DNA from 3 places in the Streptomyces decoyicus genome. Region 1 is predicted to be linked to each of the others. Evidence: riboswitches for the same ligand, from Rfam matches in the RefSeq annotation. Region 1 holds a riboswitch; each other region holds the start of a gene.

Region 1 (3,934 bases):
AGCGGGACGTGCAGCAGCGAGCACGAGGACGAGACGTCGACCCGGTCGGCCAGGCCGAGGAGCGTCCCCAGTGTGGCCAGCGACTTCTCGAAGTCGTTGATCCACACATTGCGGCCGTTGACGACACCGGCCACCAGCCGCTTGCCGGGCAGCCCGCCGACCGCCGCCAGATCACCGAGGTTGCCTGCCGCGGCACCGGTGAAGTCCAGCGCCAGTCCGTCGACGGGCGCCTTGGCCAGCACGGGCAGCGCCTCGCCCAGCCGGTCGAAGTACGAGGCGACCAGCAGCCGCGGGCGGTCGCCGAGCGTGCCGAGATCGCGGTAGGCGCGGGCCGCGGCGTTCAGCACGGCGGGGGAGCGGTCCTGCACCAGCGCCGGTTCGTCCAGCTGCGCCCAGTCGGCGCCGGCCGCCCGCAGCTCGGCGAGCACCTCGGCGTAGACGGGCAGCAGCCGGTCGAGCAGCGTCAGCGGGTCGAAACCGGCCGCGACACCGGGCGCGGGCTTGGCCAGCAGAAGATAGGTCACCGGCCCGACGAGGACCGGGCGTGCGGTGAGGCCGAGACCGAGTGCTTCCGTCAGCTCGGCGACCTGCTTGGTGGAGTCCGCGGCGAAGACCGTGTCGGGACCCAACTCCGGCACCAGGTAGTGGTAGTTGGTGTCGAACCACTTGGTCATCTCCAGCGGCGCCACGTCCTGGGTGCCGCGGGCCATCGCGAAGTAGCCGTCCAGGGGGTCGGCGGCCACCGCGGCGCGGTGCCGGGCCGGGATCGCGCCGACCATCACGCTGGTGTCCAGGAGGTGGTCGTAGTACGAGAAGTCGCCGGTCGGCACCTCGTGGACACCGGTCTCGGCGAGCTGTTGCCAATTGCCGCGGCGCAGCTCGGCGGCGGTGCTGCGGAGGGCGTCGGCGCCGACGCGGCCCTTCCAGTAGCCCTCGATGGCCTTCTTCAGTTCACGGTGCTGCCCCTGACGGGGATAGCCGTGCACGGTGGCGCGTGCTGCCGCGGCTGCGGACGTGCTGGTCACGGAACTCTCCTTCGCGAGTATGTCTCCATGGACCGCGGGAGGGTCGAGGACGCGAAGGGACGGCAAACCGGACGGGCCCCGGCGCATTGCCGCCGTCATGCCCGTCTGATGTCCGCCGACCCGCCCTCGAGGTCACCGAGATCTCCCCGCGCACCGGTCGCGCGGGGGCACTGGCAGGTCTTCGGACTCGCGGGCACGTCCGCCGAAGGCGGACATCTACTGGCCGTCGCTTCCCAGACCCGGCCGGGCCCAGTGCGTATGACGGCGGTCGTTCCCACTCACCGCTGCGGGGCAGTCCCGGATTTCCACCGGGTTCCCTCTTGCGACGCGCCTGCCTGGCGGGCAGGGCGAACCAGTTGCTCCGGCCACCCTAGGGCATGCCGTCGACGTCCCGCCCGGACCGTGCCCCGGCCTCGGCCGGAACCGGACGCCGCCGCCGGGCCGCGTCTTGCGCTGGAGCGCGCTCCAGCTCCTAGCGTGAGCGCACCACCGGAGAGCTGCGCCGATCGAAGGGAACCACGTGCGCTACACACTGTTCGGCAGGACCGGTCTGCGGGTCAGCGAGCTGAGCCTGGGCACCATGACCATCGGCGAGGACTGGGGCTGGGGCGCGGACAAGGACACCAGCGGCCGGATCCTGGACGCGTATGCGGACGCGGGCGGCAACTTCATCGACACCGCCAACAACTACACGGACGGGGCCTCGGAACGGATCCTGGGGGAGCTGCTCGAAGGCCGCCGGGACAGCTTCGTCCTGGCGACCAAGTACACCTGCGCGACCCGCAAGGGCGATGTGAACGCGGCGGGCAGCCACCGCAAGAACCTCGTCCGTTCGGTGGAGGCGAGCCTGGACCGGCTGCGCACCGACCACCTCGATGTGCTGTGGGTGCACGCCCGGGACAACTTCACGCCCGTGGAGGAGGTGATGCGGGCGCTCGACGACGTGGTCCGGTCGGGGAAGGTGCTCTACGTCGGCGTCTCGGACTGGCCGGCCTGGGAGATCGCGCAGGCGAACACCCTGGCCGAGCTGCGCGGCTGGACCGCGTTCGCGGGCTCGCAGCTGCGCTACAACCTGCTGGAGCGGACCCCGGAGCGCGAACTGCTGCCCCAGGCCCGCGCCTTCGACCTGGCCGTGCTGGCCTGGGCGCCGCTCGCGGCCGGCCGGCTCACCGGCAAGTACCGCCGCGGTGAGACGGGCCGGCTGGATGTCGTCGGCGAGGACGACCGGCGCGACCACCACGCCGAGGAGACCGTCACCGCGGTGCTGGAGATCGCCGAGCAGGGCGGCTGGAGCCCGGCGCAGGTGGCGCTGGCGTGGCTGCGCAGCCGGCCCGGCAACATCATCCCGATCATCGCCGCCACCAAGGAGAGCCAGCTCCTCGACAACCTGGCCGCCGTCGATGTCGCGCTGGACGCCGACGCGCTGGCGCGGCTCGACCGGTGCAGCGCGGTGCCGCTGGGCTTCCCGCACGACTTCCTGCGGGAGCCGGGCATCACCGAGAACGTCTACGGCGACCGCTGGTCCGAGATCGAGGACCGGCGCTCCACGTACCGCCGTACGACGAGCGAGATCCGCTGACCCGCACGGCCCCCACCGCGTACGGTGCGGCGTCGCCGCCCAGGCGGCCTGCTGCCCGATACGCCGAACGCCGCCGCCCGGATGGCCGGGCGGCGGCGCCTGCGGTCTATTGAGGTGCGTGTGGCCCGCTCACCGTCCGCCGACCCGGCTACCGCCGCTCACCGTGAGGCTTGGAGAAGCCGTGGCACCAGACAACTCCGTACCGGAGCACGGGCGGCCCGACCGGGTCGCCCGCGGTATCGCGCGACTGCTGGCGGCGGCCGGGCTGGCCGTGGACGCCTACCTCCACGCCCGGCTCGCCGGCCGGTACGACGAGGTCACGGCGACCCTCGGCCAGGGCCTGCTGTTCCGCGTCGACGCCGCCCTGGCCGCGCTCGCCGCCCTGCTCGTGCTGACCTGGCGCCGCCCGGCGGCCGACACCTTCGCCTGGCTCGTCGCGACGGGCGGACTCGCGCTGCTGCTCCTCTACACCTATGTGGACCTCGGCGCGCCGGGGCCGTTGCCGGACATGTACGAACCGGGCTGGAGCGGCGCCAAGAAGCTCGCCGCCCTGGCCCAGGCCGTCGCCGTCCTGGCCACCGTCTTCCTGCTGCTCACCCGCCCCCGCGTCCTCGGGAGGCACCGCAGATGAGCCTGCGCCGCAGGGTCAGTGCGTCAGCGCGCTGCGCTGCTGCCACTGCTCCCAGCTCTCCTGCCAGACCTCCAGGCCGTTGCCGACGTCGGTCTTGTTGGTGTTGGCGGTGCCCTTCACCTCGACCGTGGAGCCGATCGGCAGGAAGTCGTAGATCTTCTTGGCGTCCGAGGTCGTCATGCCGAAGCAGCCGTGGCTGTTGTTCTCCACACCGATCGACTTGTTCCACGGGGCGGAGTGCAGAAAGGTCCCCGACGCGGTGAGGTGGGTGACCCACTTGGAGGGCAGGCTCCACTCGTCGCCGTGGCCGATGGTGGCGGAGTCCATCGTCTCGGCCGCGTTCTTGCTGCGTACGGTGTGCACCCCGCCGCGGGTCGGGTCCTGCGGGGAGCCCGCGGAGCCGCGGATGGTGCCGACGCTCTTGCCGTTCTCGTACATCGTCAGGGTGTGCGAGGGCACATCGATGACGGCCTTGTGGTCGGCGCCGATGCCGAAGCCGAAGTTGTAGTCGCGGGCGAACCAGCCGCCGTCGTCACCGGAGTTGATCCCGGACAGTGCGCCCTTGACGGAGACCTTGGTGCCGGCCGGCCAGTAGTCCTTGGGACGCCAGTCGATCCGGTCCTTGCCGGAGTAGTCCTTGACCCAGCCCCAGGCGCCCTGCACCTTCGGCTGGGTGGTGACCTTCAGCGCCTTCTCGAT
Region 2 (3,934 bases), 4.0 Mb from region 1:
AACGCCCACTGGTAGGCGAAGTTCATGAAGGTGCCGTCGAGGGTGTCGAACAGGCTCATCCCGGCGGCGAAGAGCAGCGGCAGACACAGCACGGCGTACCAGGGCAGGCCGGCCGCGGCGCCGCTGCCCGCCATCACCATCAGGGTCACCTCGGTCGCGGTGTCGAAGCCGAGCCCGAAGAGGAAACCGAGCGGGAACATCTGGCCCGGACGGGAGATCGAGCGGGTGAAGCGCCCCAGGAAGCGGTTCATGAAGCCGCGTGCGTCGAGGCGCTGTTCCAGCTCGGCCTCGTCGTAGTGGCCGTTGCGCATACCGCGGAAGACCCGCCAGACCCCGGCCAGCGCGATGAGGTTCAGGGCGGCGATGAGGTAGAGGAACGTCCCCGAGATCGTGGTGCCGATGGTGCCCAGGATCTGGTGCGTACGGGATTCGTCGTTGAGCAGAGTGCCCGCGAGCTGGGCGCCGCCCGCCACCAGGGCCGCCATCGCGACGACGACACTGGAGTGGCCGAGGGCGAACCAGAAGCCGACCGACACCGGCCGCTTTCCGTCGGCCATCAGCTTGCGGGTGGTGTTGTCGATCGCGGCGATGTGGTCGGCATCGAAGGCGTGCCGCATGCCGAGGGTGTAGGCGGTGATGCCGAGTCCCACACCGAAGACCTGGCTGCCCACGGCGTAGTGATGGGGGACCACGAGCAGGAAGAGCACGCCGAAGGCGACGACGTGCAGACCGGCTATGACGGCCATCAGGCCCGCGGTGCGGACGGTGTCCTGCCGGCGCCAGCGGAAAGCGGCGGAGGCAGGGGTGTTGCGGGTATCGGTGGACAGGGCCATCCGGCGGTCACGCTCCAGCACCTCGTGGATCAGTTCGTGAGATGCCGTGGCCGGTCTCCTGGCTTGCGGGTACCACCCTGCTCCTTGAGAGCTTGGGGGAGGGTGTATGCGTCCGCCCCCCCGCCTTCCCGGCCGCGGGCTGCGGTCAGTGGCGCCACAGGCGCGCCGTGCGCCGGTGGAAGGGGTGAAGACTCCCCGATCACAGTGGCGAGGGCCGCTCCGGACTGGGACCACAAGGTCCGTCACCGGTCTTCCCGAACACCACGGCCCGGTCACTCTAACTGCCGCCCGGGAGGTGCGAGGTTCGCGGGGCCGGGCCGGGCCGTGGGCGGAAGGGGAGTGGTGGTCGCGGGGCGTCAGTACTCCAGGGCCGAGAGGAAGGCATGGAGTTCGTGGTCGAAGAGCGCGGTGTTCTCCAGATTGACCATGTGGGCCGCGCCCGGTATCCGGACTCTTCGGGCGCCGGGGACGGTCAGCGCTATCGCATGGGCGTTGGCGGAGATGTCGCTGCTGTCGAGGTCACCGTCGAACACGACCGTCGGCACCCGGATCTCGCCGAGGCGGTCGGCGGCGCCGACCTCGAGGGGCATACCGGCGCCCACTCCATCGGCATGCACCTCCACATTGGCCTCGGCGGAGGCACGCATCCGCTCACGGAATCCCGGGTGCACCGCGGACGGTTCGCGATGCGGTCCGTCCACCCACATCCGCAGGAAGTGCTCGACATAGCGTTCCGCACCGTCGGGGGCGCCGATCGCCGCCACCTGCGCCTTGATGTGCTCCAGGATGAAGGGGTCGGAGAAGGCGCGGCCGCTGATCCCGGGGGAGGCGAGCGCGAGGGCCGTCACCCGGTCCGGGTGGGCTATGGCGGTGTCGAGCGCGACCCGCGCACCGTGGGAGAGGCCGACGAGGACGGCGCCGGGGACATCGAGCGCGTCGAGCAGGGCGCACAGGTCGTCGTGGTTGGCGTAGTCCCCGGTCACGGTGGAGGAGAGGCCGTGGCCGCGGAAGTCGTAACGGATCGCGCGCAGGCCGGAGTTCACCAGCCAGGCGAACTGCTCGTCCCACATGTGCTGGTCGAGCATGCCGCCGTGGAGCAGCACCACCGCGGGGCCCGAGCCGGCCGTCTCATAGAACAGCTCGCCGTCGTCGATCGGCACGATGCCGTTGTCGATCTCGGACCAGGCGGTGATTCCTCGGGTCATCTTGCGGGCCGTCCTTTGTGTGCCTGATGCGGTGAAGCGGGCGTGATGCCATTGTCGTCGCTATTGCCGCGACTGCCGTGACTGTCGCTTTCCTCCGGCGCCTTGCGTGGGCCGTTCGCCAGGTGCCGGAATTCCTCGCCGAGCCGGTCCAGTACATGGAGTGCGGTACGAACGTCCCCGGCGGGCAGATCGGCCAGTCGCTGCCGCAGCTCCGACGCCTCGAACGCCTGGATGCCGCCTATCGCCGCCGTGCCTTCGGTGGTGAGCCGGATCAGGGAGGAGCGGCGGTGTGCGGGGTTCGGGGCCGTCACGACCAGGCCCAGTTCAGCGGCGTGATTCACCCAGCGCTGCACCGGCTGCCGGTCGAGCCCCATGGCGCGCGCCAACTGCGGGACGGTCTGCGGGCCTTCGCTGCGCAGCACGTCCAGCAGGGCGTGTTCGCCGGCCGTCATGCCCGTGCCCGCCAGCTCGTGTTCCACCGCGCGGACGACCGTGCGGTGCAGTGGCCACAGGCGTCGGATGACGCCGTACAGCAGGTCTTCGGCGGGCGTCGGATCCCCGCCGCCGGCCCGCCCCGCATCGCTCGCGACGACACTCACGGCATCCCCCTCGGCATCCTTCTCGACCTCCCCCTCAGTGACACTCATGATGTCATGATGACATCGCTGATGTCGTTTGGGAAGAGGGTTGCCGCGGAAAGGAGTTGATGAGGCGGCGGGCATGACGGGGCCTGCGCGGCCGGTGGACGAGAAAGGTGGACGGCCCATGAAGGTCGGTCTGTTGCGTGCGGTCGGGGTGGCCACGGCCGTGTACGGGGTGGCGGTGGGGGTGGTGCCCGATCTGCTGGCGCGGCCCTCGGGGCTGGTCGACGCCGAGGGGCGGACCGAGCCGGCGACCCGGACCTCGCTGCGTCCGCTGGCCTGGCGGGATGCGGTGAGCGGGCTGGCGCTGGCGCTGGCTCCGGAAGGCCAGGCGCTGCGCACCGCCGCGTATGTGCGGATGGCGGCGGACTTCGGGGACGCCGTACTGCTCGGCGCGACGCTGCCGGGCCGCGACCGCAAGCTGAAGGCGGTCGCGGTGTCCGTGGGATGGGGCGCGCTGTCGGCGGCCGGGCTGCTCGCCGGCCGACAGCGGCGGGGGCGCGGGGTTATGCGCTCGGTGGAGGCGGGGCCTCTTCGGGTGCGAAGGTGATGACGAGGTCGGCCCGGTCGCGAGTGGCCGCCACGACACGGGCGTTGGCCTCGTCCGAGGTGTGCACGAACCGCTCGGCGTCGGCGCGCGGACGTCCGAAGCGCTCATGCCGGTCGACCAGCCGCCGGATCCGCTCCGGGGTGTCCAGCTCCACGTACCAGACCTCGTCGAGCAGCGCCCGGACCCGCGGCCACGGGGCGGATTCGAGGAGGAGGTAGTTGCCCTCGGTGACGATGAGCGGAATGTGGGGTGCCACGGGAATGCTGCCGGCGACCGGCTCCTCGATACGGCGGTCGAAGGCCGGGGCGTAGACGGCGGTGTCCGGCTCCGGGGAGCGCAGGCGCGCCAGCAGTGCCGCATAGCCGGCCGGGTCGAAGGTGTCCGGCGCGCCCTTGCGGTCCGTACGGCCCAGCCGGCGCAACTCCGCCTCGGCGAGATGGAAGCCGTCCATCGGTACGAGCGCCGCCTGCCCGGCCAGCTCCGCCACGAGGTGGGCGGCGAGGGTGGACTTGCCGGCGCCGGGCGGGCCGGTGATGCCGAGCAGCCGGCGCCGGCCGGGAGTCGCGGAGGCGGCGAGCCGGCGGGCGCGGGAGAGGAGGTGCCGGGAATCCATGGTGCGTCCATCGTGCCTGAGGGGCGGGGCGCCGGCCGGACGCGCCCCCGCCGGTGGCCGGGCCGGTGACAGCCCGGGATGCTCAGTGGCTC
Region 3 (3,934 bases), 2.4 Mb from region 1:
CGGGGTGAGGCGCAGCGCCCCGGAGCCGTCGCCGGCGGCGATCGTGGTCAGCAGCCGCCATTGGGCCACCGACAGCCTGCCGAGCGGCGCCAGGACCGAGAGCGCACGGTCGTCGTCGGGGCCCTCGATGACGCCGGGGGCGGCGGAGTCCGCGTACGGCGGGGAGGTGCGGGCGCCGGGGGCGGGAGCCGCGGCCACGTACGCGGCCCCGATGCCCGCCGACCGCAGCGTCTTTGCCACCTCCCGGGCCGTCAGGCCGTGTCCGTCGGGGAGTTCGCGGACCCGCCAGGCTCCGCTGCCGCTCGCCGCGGCGGCGGTCAGGAAGGCCTCGGCGGCGGCGAGCGCGGCGCGCGGTACGTCCGGTCCGGCGATCCGCAGCGCCGCCGGACCGTCGCCGACCCGCAGCAGGGCGCCGCCCGCCGGTCCGGTCCGGCCCCCGGCCGGTTCTGCGAGCAAGCTCACATCTCCGCCGAGCGCGGCCACATCGCCCCGCCCGTCGTCCAGGACGAACAGGAAACGGCCCGAGAGGGCGGTCGCGGACTCGCTCGCACAGAGCAGCGCGTCCAGCTCACGGGCCCACCGTCGCACGTCAGAAGGGGTGTGGCGGTCCAGTCCGGCCAGCGGGGAAGCGAGGATGTTGCGGATGCGTTCGTGGCGCTCGGAGGGCAGCAGGCCGGCGTCGCGCAGCAGAGCGGCGAGCCGGCCGCCGCAGCCCTCCGCAAGGCCGCGGAGTTCGACGTTGCCGCGGGAGGTGAGGGAGAGATGGCCGTCACCGAGCAGGTCCGCGGCGTCGGCCAGGACGGCTGCCTGACGCACCGTCAAATCTCCGGCCGGGAGCCGGATTCGGGCGAGGTGGCCGTCGGCGGCCCGGTGCAGCCGCAGCGCTCCCGGGCAGGCGTCACCGCGGTCGCGCAGAGGCGGTGCGGCGGCCTGGGGCCGTGTCGAGGGGGAGGGCGGCATGGCCGCGAGCATACCCACGGGGGCGGGCGCCGATCCGGGCCGGATCCGGCCAGGCGCCCGGCCCGCGGCGTGCGCGCCCCCGTCCTGGTCCGGCCTGCCCGGAGGCCCGCTTACCTCGGCCGTCCACAGCCCTTACTATGCAGGTCGGTGGGTCGGCTGGCCCACCGACGCCAGCGACGGCGCAGGGTCCTACGGCCCTAGGGAGGAAGCCCGGTGAGAATCCGGCGCGGTCCCGCCACTGTGAACCCGGAAACTGCCGGGCGAGCCAGGAACTCCCGCCGTCCTTACGACCACCCGGGGCGCGGACACCCCGAGGAAGGCCTGCGCTCGCATGCTTCTGCTGCTGTCGACCTCCGACACCGACCTGCTCAGCGCCCGCGCGGCCACGGGTCCCGTGCCGTACCGGCTCGCCAACCCCGCCCGGCTCGATGTCGCCGAGCTGCCCGCGCTGCTGGAAGGCTGTGACCTCGTCGTCGTACGCCTCCTCGGTGGCATCCGTGCCTGGGAGGAGGGCCTGGAGGTGCTGCTCGCCGAGGACCAGCACCGGCCGGTCGTCGTGCTCACCGGTGAACAGGCCCCCGACGCCCAGCTCATGGAGCAGTCGACGGTCCCGGTCGGCATCGCGGCCGAGGCGCACGCCTACCTCGCGCACGGCGGGCCCGCCAACCTCGACCAGCTCGCCCGATTCCTCTCCGACACGGTGCTGCTGACCGGCCACGGTTTCGACCCGCCGGCCCCGGCCCCGTCCTGGGGCCCGCTGGAGTGGGAGGCCCGCAACGAGACCGGCCCGCTGGTCGCCGTGCTCTACTACCGCGCCCACCACATGAGCGGCAACACCGGCTTCGTACGGACCCTGTGCGAGCAGATCGAGGCGGCGGGCGGCCGCGCCCGGCCCCTGTTCGTCGCCTCCCTCCGCGCCCCCGAGCCGGAGCTGATCGAGGAGCTGCGGGCCGCCGACGCCCTGGTCACCACCGTCCTCGCCGCGGGCGGCACCAAGCCCGCCGAGGCCTCCGCCGGCGGCGACGACGAGTCCTGGGACGCGGGTGCGCTGGCCGCCCTCGACGTACCGATCCTCCAGGCCCTGTGCCTGACCGGGCCGCGCAGCGCCTGGGAGGAGAACGACGAGGGGCTGTCGCCGCTGGACGCCGCCTCGCAGATCGCCGTCCCCGAGTTCGACGGCCGGCTGATCACCGTCCCGTTCTCCTTCAAGGAGGTCGACGAGGACGGTCTGCCGATGTACGTCGCCGACCCCGAGCGCGCCGCCCGGGTCGCCGGCATCGCCGTCCGGCACGCCCGGCTGCGTCATATCCCGGCCACCGAGAAGCGCCTCGCGCTGGTGCTGTCCGCGTACCCGACCAAGCACTCCCGGATCGGCAACGCGGTCGGCCTGGACACCCCGGCCAGTGCCGTCGCCCTGCTGCGCCGCCTCCAGGCCGACGGCTACGACTTCGGCACCGAAGAGGTTCCCGGCCTCGTGTCCGGCGACGGCGACGAGCTGATCTACGCCCTCATCGAGGCCGGCGGCCACGACCAGGAGTGGCTCACCGAGGAGCAGCTCGCCCGCAACCCCGTGCGTATCCCGGCCGCCGACTACAAGCGCTGGTACGCCACGCTCCCGCAGGAGCTCCGGGACTCCGTCGAGGAGCACTGGGGGCCGCCGCCCGGCGAGATGTTCGTCGACCGCAGCCGCAACCCCGACGGCGACATCGTGCTGGCCGCTCTGCGCCGCGGCAACCTCCTGATCCTCATCCAGCCGCCGCGCGGCTTCGGCGAGAACCCGATCGCGATCTACCACGACCCCGATCTGCCGCCCTCGCACCACTACTTGGCGGCGTACCGCTGGATCGCGGCCTCCGCGGACGACGGCGGCTTCGGCGCGGACGCCATGGTCCACCTGGGCAAGCACGGCAACCTGGAATGGCTGCCCGGCAAGAACGCGGGCCTGTCCGCGGCCTGCGGCCCGGACGCCGCCCTCGGCGACCTCCCGCTCGTCTACCCCTTCCTGGTCAACGACCCCGGCGAGGGCACCCAGGCCAAGCGCCGGGTGCACGCCACCCTCGTCGACCACCTCGTCCCGCCGATGGCCCGCGCCGAGTCCTACGGCGACATCGCGCGCCTGGAGCAGCTGCTCGACGAGTACGCGGCGATCTCCGCCATGGACCCGGCCAAGCTGCCCGCGATCCGCGCCCAGATCTGGACGCTGATCCAGGCCGCCAAGCTCGACCACGACCTGGGCCTGGAGGCCCGCCCGGACGACGACGGCTTCGACGACTTCCTGCTGCACGTGGACGGCTGGCTGTGCGAGGTCAAGGACGCCCAGATCCGCGACGGTCTGCATGTCCTGGGCGGCGCCCCGGCCGGTGAGGCCCGCGTCAACCTCGTCCTGTCCATCCTCCGCGCCCGCCAGATCTGGGGCGGTACGTCCGCCCTGCCCGGTCTGCGCGAGGCGCTCGGTCTCGACGAGTCCGCCGCGACCCGGACGACGGCCGACGAGGCCGAGGCCACGGCCCGCGCGCTGGTCCAGGCGATGGAGGACGCGGACTGGGACCCGGCGGCGGTGTCCGGTGTCGCCGAGGGGCATCCGGCCGCGGTCGCCGACATCCTCGACTTCGCCGCCCGCCAGGTCGTCCCGCGTCTCGCCGCCACCACCGACGAGATCGACCACGCCGTGCACGCGCTGAACGGCGGCTTCGTCCCGGCGGGCCCCTCGGGATCCCCGCTCCGCGGCCTGGTCAACGTCCTGCCGACGGGCCGTAACTTCTACTCCGTCGACCCCAAGGCCGTTCCCTCCCGTCTGGCCTGGGAGACCGGCCAGGCCCTCGCCGACTCGCTCCTGGAGCGCTACCGCTCCGACAACGGCGACTGGCCGCAGTCGGTCGGGCTGTCCCTGTGGGGCACGAGCGCGATGCGGACCAGCGGCGACGATGTCGCCGAGGCCCTCGCCCTGCTGGGTGTCCGCCCCGTATGGGACGAC

What was found. Region 1 has a riboswitch for cobalamin ahead of metE (5-methyltetrahydropteroyltriglutamate--homocysteine S-methyltransferase). Riboswitches for the same ligand answer to the same signal wherever they lie in the genome.
Region 2: it holds a riboswitch for cobalamin, as region 1 does, so the genes downstream of both, nicT (Nickel transporter NicT) here and metE (5-methyltetrahydropteroyltriglutamate--homocysteine S-methyltransferase) in region 1, are expected to answer to the same signal.
Region 3: it holds a riboswitch for cobalamin, as region 1 does, so the genes downstream of both, cobN (cobaltochelatase subunit CobN) here and metE (5-methyltetrahydropteroyltriglutamate--homocysteine S-methyltransferase) in region 1, are expected to answer to the same signal.

Annotation. Positions count from the first base shown of each region.
Region 1 covers NZ_CP082301.1:6,635,145-6,639,078, forward strand. The annotation lists gene metE (5-methyltetrahydropteroyltriglutamate--homocysteine S-methyltransferase) at 1-1,025, opposite strand, end outside; cobalamin riboswitch at 1,195-1,382, opposite strand; gene K7C20_RS29030 (aldo/keto reductase) at 1,546-2,604, shown strand; gene K7C20_RS29035 (hypothetical protein) at 2,786-3,235, shown strand; gene K7C20_RS29040 (L,D-transpeptidase family protein) at 3,251-3,934, opposite strand, start outside.
Region 2 covers NZ_CP082301.1:2,586,585-2,590,518, reverse strand. The annotation lists gene nicT (Nickel transporter NicT) at 1-866, opposite strand, end outside; cobalamin riboswitch at 865-1,114, opposite strand; gene K7C20_RS11335 (alpha/beta fold hydrolase) at 1,190-2,038, opposite strand; gene K7C20_RS11330 (MarR family winged helix-turn-helix transcriptional regulator) at 2,035-2,685, opposite strand; gene K7C20_RS11325 (hypothetical protein) at 2,804-3,229, shown strand; gene K7C20_RS11320 (nucleoside/nucleotide kinase family protein) at 3,186-3,842, opposite strand.
Region 3 covers NZ_CP082301.1:4,196,429-4,200,362, reverse strand. The annotation lists gene cobG (precorrin-3B synthase) at 1-960, opposite strand, end outside; cobalamin riboswitch at 1,097-1,257, shown strand; gene cobN (cobaltochelatase subunit CobN) at 1,292-3,934, shown strand, end outside.